DNA from 2 places in the Nocardia sp. NPDC056100 genome. Region 2 is predicted to be linked to the other one. Evidence: riboswitches for the same ligand, from Rfam matches in the RefSeq annotation. Region 2 holds a riboswitch; the other holds the start of a gene.
The links. Region 2 has a riboswitch for ZMP and ZTP ahead of glyA (serine hydroxymethyltransferase). Riboswitches for the same ligand answer to the same signal wherever they lie in the genome.
Positions count from the first base shown of each region.

Region 1: linked by a shared signal. The riboswitch ahead of ACFC0O_RS13700 (hypothetical protein) and the one ahead of glyA (serine hydroxymethyltransferase) in region 2 are both predicted to bind ZMP and ZTP.

Region 1 covers NZ_JBHJVY010000002.1:443,858-449,479, reverse strand. The annotation lists gene ACFC0O_RS13700 (hypothetical protein) at 1-766, opposite strand, end outside; ZMP/ZTP riboswitch at 794-873, opposite strand; gene ACFC0O_RS13695 (hypothetical protein) at 1,285-1,683, shown strand; gene ACFC0O_RS13690 (hypothetical protein) at 2,056-2,187, opposite strand; gene ACFC0O_RS13685 (hypothetical protein) at 2,416-2,604, opposite strand; gene ACFC0O_RS13680 (hypothetical protein) at 2,891-3,058, shown strand; gene ACFC0O_RS13675 (hypothetical protein) at 3,360-3,776, opposite strand; gene ACFC0O_RS13670 (DUF2789 family protein) at 4,308-4,727, opposite strand; gene ACFC0O_RS13665 (hypothetical protein) at 4,883-5,622, shown strand, end outside.
Region 2 covers NZ_JBHJVY010000004.1:825,264-830,885, reverse strand. The annotation lists gene ACFC0O_RS34260 (PhoH family protein) at 1-53, opposite strand, end outside; gene ACFC0O_RS34255 (DUF488 domain-containing protein) at 391-777, opposite strand; gene ACFC0O_RS34250 (hypothetical protein) at 799-1,071, shown strand; gene ACFC0O_RS34245 (glutaredoxin family protein) at 1,151-1,501, shown strand; gene glyA (serine hydroxymethyltransferase) at 1,571-2,866, opposite strand; ZMP/ZTP riboswitch at 2,984-3,069, opposite strand; gene ACFC0O_RS34235 (DUF885 domain-containing protein) at 3,116-4,312, opposite strand; gene coaA (type I pantothenate kinase) at 4,536-5,468, shown strand; gene ACFC0O_RS34225 (hypothetical protein) at 5,472-5,622, opposite strand, start outside.

The sequences.
Region 1 (5,622 bases), on a different contig from region 2:
GCCGCGTCCACCAGGTGCGTGCCTTGCTTCCGGCGAGAATCGTGCAGTCGATGCGTGATTGCTGTCCCGCACCGACGCCGATAGTCATTCCGTCCCGGACGTAGACAACGGTGTTGGACTGGGTATAGCGGGCGGTGATCATGCCCAGCAGCGCATCGGTCACCGCGTTGTCGCTCAGCGTGTGACCGTCGGCCACCCGCAGCAGGTCCGCAGTGATCGGCACACTGTCGCGGTCCTGTTCGAGAGTGACACCGAAGACCGTCCGGGACTCCGATTCCGGTGGCCGGAAAGTCGGATCGATCTCGAAGACGAGGAAACGGCCGCCTTTCTTACGGGCAAGTGCCGCAACAGTTCCGGGAGCATAGCCCGGGGCGATGATGCCATCGGAGACGATCCCGGACAGCATGTCGACGAGCTCGTGATCGACCGGCTCGGATACCGCGATCATGTCGCCGTACGACGAGCGAGGATCCGCGTCGCGGGCTCGCGCATAAGCCGCCGTGACCGCACCGTCGCCCAATCTCCAACTCGCTCGCATGGTTTCGTCGACCGGCCCGGCGAGCGCCGCGCCTGCCGGGGAAACGTGTTTGAACGACGTAGCCGACACGTGGCCCGTGGCGCGACTCGCTTCGGCGACAAGCTGCCAGGCATTGAGCGCGTCGAGATAATTGATCATCGATGCGAAGCCGTGCACGACTCGAAGATGATCACCATCGGTCGAAACCCGTGCGGTTTGATGCGGATTCATGCCGTAACGCAAGTCCATTGTGCTCCCCGTCTCTGGTCTCGAGATGGGGAGCACCCAGGCGTACGACGCTCCGATACTGCGCTTCCTCGTGGTCGGCCCACGCAACGCCAGTCGCGATCGATCACACGCTAACCCACGCTCGACCGAACGGCCAACCAGACCGAAACGCGCTGCATTCGGCAGTTGCGGACACCGGAACGGCCCGAGTCGCCTCGGGCCGTTGATCTTTCGAGGGTCCGCTGCGGTCCGCGCGCCACGCGGCAATAGAGTGCGTTTTCGCCCACGGCCCATCACCTCGGGTTTGACGGAATCGTTCATCGCCCCGCGAGAACGGATAGACACTGCGCGAAGTGGCCGTCGAGCACGGCAACAGCGCGCTGCGTCCCCCGCGGGATTCCGGGCCGAGTCCTGCATGGATGTTTCGGCTCCGAGGATTGTCGCAGTTGGGCAGACCGCGCGCCGATGTGGCGTCACACTGAGGCGGGGCGGGTGGCTGCATCCGCTGAATATCCACTCCCACAGAAGGACTGGCAGCAATGGAACCCGACGGCGCCTCCGCTATCCCTGAACTGAGCATCATCCCGGACACGGAGGTCAAGCCAGAAGAGTTGGCCGCCCTGACGCTTCGATACAACGGAGATGTACCCGAAATTGTGGTGCAGAACAGCGAGCAGGCTCACGTCTTCCCGCGGACCCTGCCCATCCGGGACGGGTCAGGCAACCTGATCGCGCTCTACGCGGCGTATGCCATTCCCACAGCGTCCACTCGCGCTCTGCCTGTGTACAGCGGCAACTACAACGGCCTGACTATTGACGAACACCTCAAGCTCGACCTCACCAAACTGGATGAGATGTACGCGCGCCGCCAGGACAGTACGGGCCAGACCGACGACGACGTTGCGCAATATTCGGAGGACTGGCCTACGGGCATGTAACACGACCCCACCGAAAATCCCCACGGCTACCGAGCGCCAGGAGGGACACGGACTCGCGCACTCCCTGGTGCGCAATACGACCCACGAGTGAGGTACTCCTGCGCCGACGAGCCCACGTTCATCGGCGTTGCGTGAGTTCGTCCGACGTCGGATCGGCACGGCTGATTGATCTTCCGCCGCATCGCGCTGGCTCGTTCGGTCAGCGCGGTATGCGGCCAGGGCGTTCGGCGGCGGTGATGTGGCACCCCGTTCGAGGCCGTCGCCGACATCAGCGGGCCGCGGACTGTGACCAGCTGAAGGCCCCGCTCAGTTCGGACTGGGCGGGGCCTTTTCGCGGTCGGCTGTAGGGTCTGCCGCCCGGTGCGAGCAGATCTATTCGCTCGCGAAGTCCGCGTCGGTGCCGATTTCGATCATGGACTCGTGCTCCGTGTCGGTCTCGGTGGCCTCGGCGGCGTCCGCGGCGAACTCTGCTTCCTGGTCCGGCGTGGCGTTGTCGTTGCTCATGGTCGACTCCCTCTGTGGTTCGGACTAGGGCCAGGACACTTCTCGGTCCCGGCCGACTGATGATTACCGTATCCGGACCGGTTGCGGGTCTCGTTCCCGAAGTTGCACAGCGGAATTCATCACCGCGCAAGATCGCCCCTCCGGTCGTCGTCACCGGCATCATCGCTGCCGCCTGCGCTGGCCGGTGAAGTCAGCGCGGTATGCGGCAAAGTAGTGCGATCGCTGCGGTCAGACGAAAGGCACGATGTTCCAGCGATGCCGGTGTCGTCGCGCCGGTCGCCTCAGTGCGCGCTCGAATTCGTGGGCTACCTCAGGCAATCCCGCGTCTCGCAATTGGTTGGGTAGTTCGCCATCGGTCAGGGCACCGTCGGCCAAAAGTGCTTCTAGTGCGGCCAGCTTCACGGTGTCGATCGCCATTCAGCCATCCTGCCTGATGAAACCATGCTGCTGTGCAGTCGCATCGGCAGCGGCGGACGTTCCGCTGGCCTGAGATCGGTTCAGCTCGCTGACCCTCGGCGGCCGGTTCGCACAGCGCGGTATGTGGGATCTGATGCGCGGCCGAACGCTGAGAGACTTTCAGCCCGCTGATCTTTCGGTGCATCGGCCTAGCGGTTCCACCTGTGCGGTAGGCAAGTAGCAATAGAGTGAGTTCTACGGCTGGCCGTGGACAGCGGTTGCCGAAGTCCCCGGGAAGGGGATCATCGTGACCAACTTGTCGAGAATCGTAGAGCCCGCACTGCTGGAACTCGCAAGCCTGAAGGCCGCCATGACCGAAACCGAGCGGGTGAGGCTGGCTTCGAGGCTGAGCGCGATCGAGCAGGTCTTGCTCGGGCTTGCTGCTGTCCTTCCGTCCGACCCTCGGATGAACTGACGATGGCTTAGTCGGTCGAGGCTTCGACTGCTTTATCTCGCACGGCATAGCGCTGGCCGGTTTGGTCAGCGCGATATGCGGCAGAATAGTGCGTTCGATGTCGGTCGAACCGGGGCATTTCGACTACCGATGTGCGGGCGCGGTTGTGAAATTTACAACGGCGCAGAAGTCGGAAGTCGCAGCGATCCGCTGCCTCGGATCGACATGGCCAGTGGAGCTTCCGCTGTGCGACCCCGATCAGCGCGCCACACGGCAATGGCGTGTGTTGTTGGGAGGCCGCAATTGAGTCTCGATCGCGGGATCAGTCGACGTGAACGCGAACCGATGCTATGACCGCATTGTGGAAGCCGAACTGGGTGACGACAATCGTCCGATCCCCTGTCACCTTCGGAATCCATGTCAAGACCAAGGTAGGGGTACCGATCCAAACCCCGAGATCAATCGCATTGGCAGTGCCGGTTTCCCTGTCCTGGATGGCAATATTTCCGTAAGAACTCGTGCGCATAATTCCAAGCTTGTAGCGGTTGCCTACCTGAAAATCCGTACCGAAGATCGTCATCAAACCATTGGCGGATGTGACATCTGCGGAAGCGGGCGGGGCCGCCACCCCCATCGCGCACAAACCAGCCATAACCACACCCGCAACAGACGTTGATCTCACGCTCTCCCCATTCCGCGTGGCACGGCAGGAGATCCCTTCCGCACCAACCAATTTCACCACCGGACACTACCGCAACGAGATCTGTACGTCGGTAGGCGAACTATTCGGCCGACCTGGCCAGGAGCCACCCAGGCTGGCAGGCACGGCCGGAGGCCGACACTCTCGCTCTCATTGGCATGTGCGCGCATTGGGAAGCTGCTGTCGGCCAACCGGTTTGAACGGCCGACCAACGCGCGGGTCGCGGCATGACCGGGCACTTCCAGGAGCCGGATCAACGGAGGTCCTCGGCTGATCAGATCGCGGTCCAGAAAGCGACGGTAGTACGTCTCATCGTTTCGGAGCAGATCCCATTGGGCCGCAACCGAGTTGCCGCCGTCTGAAGAATCGGTAGGTGAGTGCGCGCTGTCCGAATCCACGAGCGTGATTGTGCCCGTTTGGTACTGGTCGGTGCAGAGTGCGCGGGATGCGGCAGTTGCGGACGTTCCCCCGAACCCAGATCGGCTGGCCCGGTTGATCTTCGACTCACCCGCACTGGCCTGCCGGGGTCAGCGGGCTGGCCGAAACTGCTTTTGGGACATCGCACCGGTATCACAACGACTCGTGTAAACGCCTGTTCAGCACATCGATCCACTCTGCCCCTGGGAAATCGAATTCGATCATGTCCTTCATACAAAGCACCTGCTCGGGCGACCAGAACTCTGCGTCCAGGACCTCAGTGCCGGCATCGAGTTGATGCGTCTTGATGAATTCCTCCACGGACTCATCGTCCGTCGCCAGTTCTAGCTGCTCGAACAGGGCATTCAGGGTGTACGGGTCCGGATTCAAATCGGCCGTTGCTCGGTTCCGTGTGCAAGCAGGATTGGGGCTAGCGTACGACTGCCCGATCATCGGCGGATCAGCGCGTTCCAGCGAGCTGTGCTCGGCCTGTTGATCTTTCAGCCCGGTCGGATGGAAAGTGCTGCACGGCAGGGCAGTTCGATCGTGGTCTCGATTCGGTACCACGGACACAGATATCCTCGGCACGCAATCCTTCCTGGATGCCGCCCCGACCGGCCGGGACCGCAGGATTACCACCGGCTGCCCGAATCGGTTGCAGCACACGTGGTGGCCTTTGTCGGTACTGCCGGATATCTTTCGGGCACCAGGTCAGATGGGGGACAAGGATGAACGACGATTTCTGGGCTGCGGTGCAGAGTGGCATGCCGGAAATACTGTGGGCCGAGCATGACGAGAACTACAACCTGATCCAGCGGTGGTCATGGGTACGGTTCCGAGATACTGGCACCGGCAGTGAGATTCTGTTCTTCGAGAACTGCAAGGTACTCGAGGTCGCGGTGCGCACGCCGACCGATCCCGTAGCCGCGCAACAACTGCTGGCGGTGTTGTCGTCGAACCCGATCTGGACCTCACACGGACAACGGCACACGGCGTCCTGGCGATTGCTGACCGAGGACGAGGACTCCAGACACGACAGCTACTACGCCGAGGCCGCAGCGGCGGTTGCCAACGTGATGCGTGAAGGTCTGCGCATGGACCTCACCCGAATGCGATACGCAGTGGGCGACCGAAGTGGACCTCTGGGCATCCGGTGGACATGGAGCGGGTTTCTGACCGCCGACCGCCCCACCGATCGGCATGCACCCGAACAATGCTCCGACTGGGGCGATTTCGTCGAGCGCCTGGACTGGCTACTGCTGACTCAGCCGTGGAACGACGTATCTCGATTGGAAACTCCCACCATCGAGTTCCACAACGGCATGGAGATCATTTCGATCGGTGACAGCCTGGCGATAACCACGATCGTTGAGGGAATCGAAGAACAGCAGATCGAGGACCTGGACCATCGATTGTGCAGTCTCGGTTGGCGATCCGACACCAGGGAAGCCGGCTTCGGGATCTGGCA
Region 2 (5,622 bases):
AGTGCCCAAGGGTCGGAGAGCAGTACCGACGTATCCACGACGAAGGTTTTCAGTCCTGATTCGGACGACTGCGAGGCGCGAACTCCCGGACCTGTGGTGCGCGTGCCCCGGTTGGAGGCGGCGCTCGGTGTGGGAGCGTTGACGGAGCGTGCATCAGTCACGGTGGGCTCCTTTGCCACTCGCGCGGCACCGCGCAAGCGTTCTCGCTGGGCCGGTCGGGCTCTAGGGTCGTACGACCCGAGGGCCGGGTGCCGGCCCCCTCGCACTGAGTTGCTCAGTCACGATCAGGACCTCCCGTACGAACCACACCTACGCGGCCCGCACAACCGACGCTACATTCGAAATCGCGATCCGGCTTCCCGACTGGCAGGCACATTGGTGAAGAACTCGTTAACGCGCTCCCCCTCTGGGCGTTTCGTCCAATTCATCGAGCAGGATCGGGACGTGACTGTGCTCAGGCACTTTCACCGCCGTCACCAGCGTCAACGGTTCCGCGGCGGCCTCGCGGCGCAAACGCGCCAAAGCGGCCTGCGCCGGGTCCGCGGCGAGTTCAACTCGATACCGTGTCTCGAATTCGGCGCGTCGCGTGTCCGGATCGTCGTGATACCACTTCCGGAGTTCGTTCGAGGGCGTCACCTCCTTCACCCATTCGTCGATCGCCGCCGCCTGTTTGCTGACCCCGCGCGGCCACAGTCGATCCACCAGCACCCGGCGGCCGTCATCGGCCGCGGGCGCGTCGTACACACGCTTGACCCGGTACCTCGGTTGCTGTGCCATCGGTCCATTACAGTCGAGGTCATGGCCGATACACAGGAACTCGAGGCGCTCTCCACCAAGGATTTGCACGACCGGGCCGTGAAGCTGGCGGTTCGCCACGGTGATGTGAAGTTCCTCTGGGAGCTGCTCAAGTCCATCCCCGCCGCCGAGGCCGCCGCGGGCGATCTGGGCGAGAGCGAGGCCGACATCAAGTACGTGCTGCCCATGCTGGACGACTACGTACACGCGGGCGAAGGCGAGATCGGCGAGGTGCTGCGCCCGATGTACATCGACTACCTGACCAAACGCTCCTAGTCGATAGCTGTGCGGTACCGCCGGAACCGGTACCGCGATGGTGTTCGCGGGCAATCCCTTTCGGCTCTAGAATCCGGACATGACCGCTGAGACCACCCCGGAGCTGGTCGTCTATCGACGCCCGGGCTGCCCCTTCTGCGCTCGCCTGCGCCGGGTGCTCAATCGCAACGGGATCGTCTACAGCGAGATCGATATCTGGGACGATCCGGAGGCCGCGGCGTTCGTCCGCAAGGTCGCCGACGGCAATGAGACGGTGCCGACGGTGAAGCTGACAATCGGTGCGCAGGAGCGCTATTGGGTCAATCCGCGACCGCAGTGGCTGCTCACGGTGATCAACACCGACGCCCCCGCGTTGACCGGCGGGCCGAAGAGCTACTGGCCGATCCGCCGCGACGACCTCCCCCGCCCGCGCCCGCCGCAGGCCAACTGACCCCTCCGCAAAGTAGCAGGCCCGCAGCGATTTCGATCGCTGCGGGCCTGCTGTTGCCTATGGCTGGACTCAGCCGAGCAGACGCCAGTCCTCCAGGCCCTCGTAGAGGGGGAACTGCTGGGCCAGCGTGGAAACGCGCTGACGCAGCGAATCCAGATCGGCGGAGCCGGTGAGGGCGGCCGCGATGATCTCGGCGACCTCGGTGAACTCGGTATCGCCGAAGCCGCGGGTGGCCAGCGCCGGGGTGCCGATGCGCAGACCCGAGGTGACCATCGGCGGGCGCGGGTCGAACGGAACGGCGTTGCGGTTCACGGTGATTCCGATTTCGTGCAGCAGATCCTCGCCCTGCTGACCGTCCAGCTGCGAGTTGCGCAGGTCCACCAGGACCAGGTGCACATCGGTGCCGCCGGTGAGCACGTTGATGCCCTTGGCGGTGCAGTCGGCGGCGGTCAGGCGCTCGGCCAGGATCTTCGCACCGGACAGGGTGCGCTCCTGGCGCTCCTTGAACTCGGGTGTGCCGGCGATCTTGAACGACACGGCCTTGGCGGCGATGGCGTGCATGAGCGGCCCGCCCTGCTGACCCGGGAACACCGCCGAGTTCAGCTTCTTGGCGAATTCCTGCTTGGCCAGGATCAGACCGGAGCGGGGACCGCCCAGGGTCTTGTGCACGGTGGAGGACACCACATCGGCGTGCGGCACCGGCGACGGGTGCAGCCCGGCCGCGACCAGACCGGCGAAGTGCGCCATATCGACCCACAGGTACGCGCCGACCTCATCGGCGATCTCGCGGAAGGCCGCGAAATCCAGGTGCCGCGGGTACGCGGACCAACCGGCGACGATCACCTTGGGGCGGGTGTCGCGGGCGATCTTGCGCACCTCGTCCATATCGACGCGGTGGTCTTCCTTGCTGACGCCGTAGGCGTGCACCTCGTACAGCTTGCCCGAGAAGTTCAGGCGCATACCGTGCGTGAGGTGACCGCCGTGCGCGAGATCCAGGCCGAGCAGCTTCTCGCCCGGGTTCATCAGCGCCATCAGCACCGCGGCATTGGCCTGCGCACCCGAATGCGGTTGCACGTTGGCGTAATCCGCGCCGAACAGCTCGGTCACGCGGGCGCGCGCGAGATCCTCGACGATGTCGACGTTCTCGCAGCCGCCGTAGTAGCGGCGGCCCGGGTAGCCCTCGGCGTACTTGTTGGTGAGCACGCTGCCCTGCGCCTGCAGCACCGCGCGCGGCACGAAGTTCTCCGAGGCGATCATCTCGAGGGTGTCGCGCTGGCGGGCGAGCTCGCCGCCCATCGCGGCAGCGACCTCGGGATCGAGCTCAGCGAGGGACTGGGAATTGACAGAGGAGGTCGTCTGCGTCACGGGGCCGAGTGTATTGGCCACGCCCGGAGTGTCGGCCAGGGGGTTCTGTGTGTCTTGATGCTGATTCATCGCAACCTCCGTGCTCGGAGGATTCTCGGGGGTGCCGAAAGTCCTCACGCCCAGCACCCAGGCGCGCGGTGCGGGACTTCGGTGCTTCCCGGTGGTTACATCCACCTCAGAGTGCGCCAGTCGCGGTGGTGTCAGCTTATCTTGCAGCCGGCCATGCTTCGGACTCGCACTTCGCGACGCTCACATTCGGCGGATCGCGCCCGGGGTGAGGGGTTCGTCGAGGAGGCGGCGGAAACGCTCGGAGCGATCGGCTGCATCGGGGGCCTGATCGAGCCAGCCGCCGAGCAGGCGGTAGCCCTCCACATAGGTGGAGATGTAGGCGCGCCACAGGGGTGAGGACAGGAAGCGCAGGGATTGGCGGGCGCGCTCGGGGGTGACCAGGCTCCAGCGCTGCAGGAATTCCGCGACCTCGTCCTCACCGCGATGCCGGTCGTGCAGCAGTAGCGCGGCATCCTGGCGCACGCCCAGCAGTTTCGCCGAGGCGGTCGAAATGCGTTCCGCGCGTTCACCATCGAAGCGCAGCCCGAGATCGGCGTAGATCTCCTGCGCCCAGCGGCCCCAGCCCGGGCCGACGATCGACTTCAGCGCCAGATCGGCCAGCCCCTCGGCCATCAGGCACTGCGGGGTGTTGACCACGAACAGGGTCTGCTCATCCTGACCCGCGCCCACCAGTCCGGCTTCCTTACGGCAGTGCTCGGTGTGATGACCCGGATACGACTCGTGCGCGATCAGATGCGGCAGCTGCGACAGATGCTGTTTCAGGTCGGAGTTGATGGCCACGCGGGACTGATAGTTGCCCAGGTAGTAATTGAAGCCGGACCACGGCTTATCGCCCACCACTTCGTATTCCACGCGTTCGTGATCGGGCAGCGGATAGCGTTCGCGCACCAGCTCGCGCAGCGCGCTGGAGAACGCGTCCACGCATTCGCGCAGCCGTTCGGGCGGAATCTCATCGCCGCGGCGATGCGCGGTGATGCGGTCGAACAGCGATCCCTCACCCGGCAGCACCTCGTCGAGTTGCCGATGCGCTTCGCGATAGTCGTCCTCGTCACCGGGTGCGATATCGACGTCGAAATACGCGCGCACCTCATCGATGAAGGAGATGTCATCGCCCGCGAATTTCCGCGCGGAGCATTCCAGCGCGCGCAGGTGCGCGTCCAGGAATTCGGTGCGCTCGGGCGCGAGGCCCGCGTCCGGCAGGTCTTTCAGCAGCGCGGCGGCTTTGTGCGCGAGCGCGCGCGGCTCCGGCTTCGGCGCGTTCTCACTCGCCCGGCGCAGTGCCGGATCACCGGTGTAGGCATCGACGAAACCCTCCTCCAACCGGTCGAAAGCCAGACCGAGACGCAGGTATTCGGTGACCAGTGGATGCGCTGCCATAACAGGCGACTGTATTGGATCGCACGGCTTCCGGTGACGTGGACGCCGACGCGGCTATGGCATATGTCACGCCGGTTACTGGTGAGTAGCAACACCTGGTGTTCACCGCCCTGTTGGACCCGAGCACAATTCGGCTATGCGTGGAGTGGTTACCGGTTCGCCGGACTCGGCGGCGGGACGAACTCCGCGAGACTGTTGTCGCCCGACCCTGGGACGTGGATAAATGGCACGGATGAGCGAGCCGAGTCCCTACGTGGAATTCGACCGGAAGCAGTGGCGCACACTGCGCAAGTCGACTCCCCTGGTGCTCACCGAGGAAGAACTGACCGGCCTGCGCGGCCTGGGCGAGCAGATCGACCTCGAGGAAGTGGCCGAGGTCTACCTGCCGCTGGCGCGGCTCATCCATCTACAGGTCGCCGCCAAGCAGCGATTGTTCGCCGCCACCGCGACCTTCCTCGGCGAAAGCCATCCGGACCGCCAGGTGCCGTACGTGATCGGCGTGGCCGGATCGGTCGCGGTCGGCAAATCGACCACCGCCCGTGTGCTGCAGGCGCTACTGGCCCGCTGGGATCACCATCCCCGGGTGGATCTGGTCACCACCGACGGATTCCTCTATCCGACAGCCGAACTCACCCGGCGCGGCATCATGCACCGCAAGGGTTTCCCGGAGTCCTATGACCGGCGCAAACTGCTGCGCTTCGTCACCGAGGTGAAATCCGGTGCGCCCGAGGTGTGCGCGCCGGTGTACTCGCATATCGCCTACGACATCGTGCCCGGTGAGTACCACTGCGTGCGCCAGCCCGACATCCTCATCGTCGAGGGTCTCAATGTGCTGCAAACCGGTCCGCGACTGATGGTGTCGGACCTGTTCGACTTCTCCGTCTACGTCGACGCCCGCATCGAGGACATCGAGAAGTGGTACGTGCAGCGCTTCCTGTCCCTGCGCAAGACCGCCTTCACCGATCCGAACTCCGCGTTCCACCACTACGCGAATTTCAATGATCAGGAAGCCACCAACCAGGCGAAAGAGATCTGGCACAACACCAATCGGCCGAACCTGGTGGAGAACATCCTGCCGACCCGGCCGCGCGCGACGCTGGTGCTGCGCAAGGATTCCGATCACACCATCAACCGGCTGCGGCTTCGTAAGCTCTGAACCTCATAGTCGCCAGGCCGCGTCCAGGCGCGCCGCCACATCGATATCGGTGGCGGCCTGGATATTCGGCTTGCAGATCTCCTCGGCGATATAGCGCGCCACGAAGCGGCGGATCTCATGATCGACGCTGGCCAGAATGCGCAGCAGCTCACCG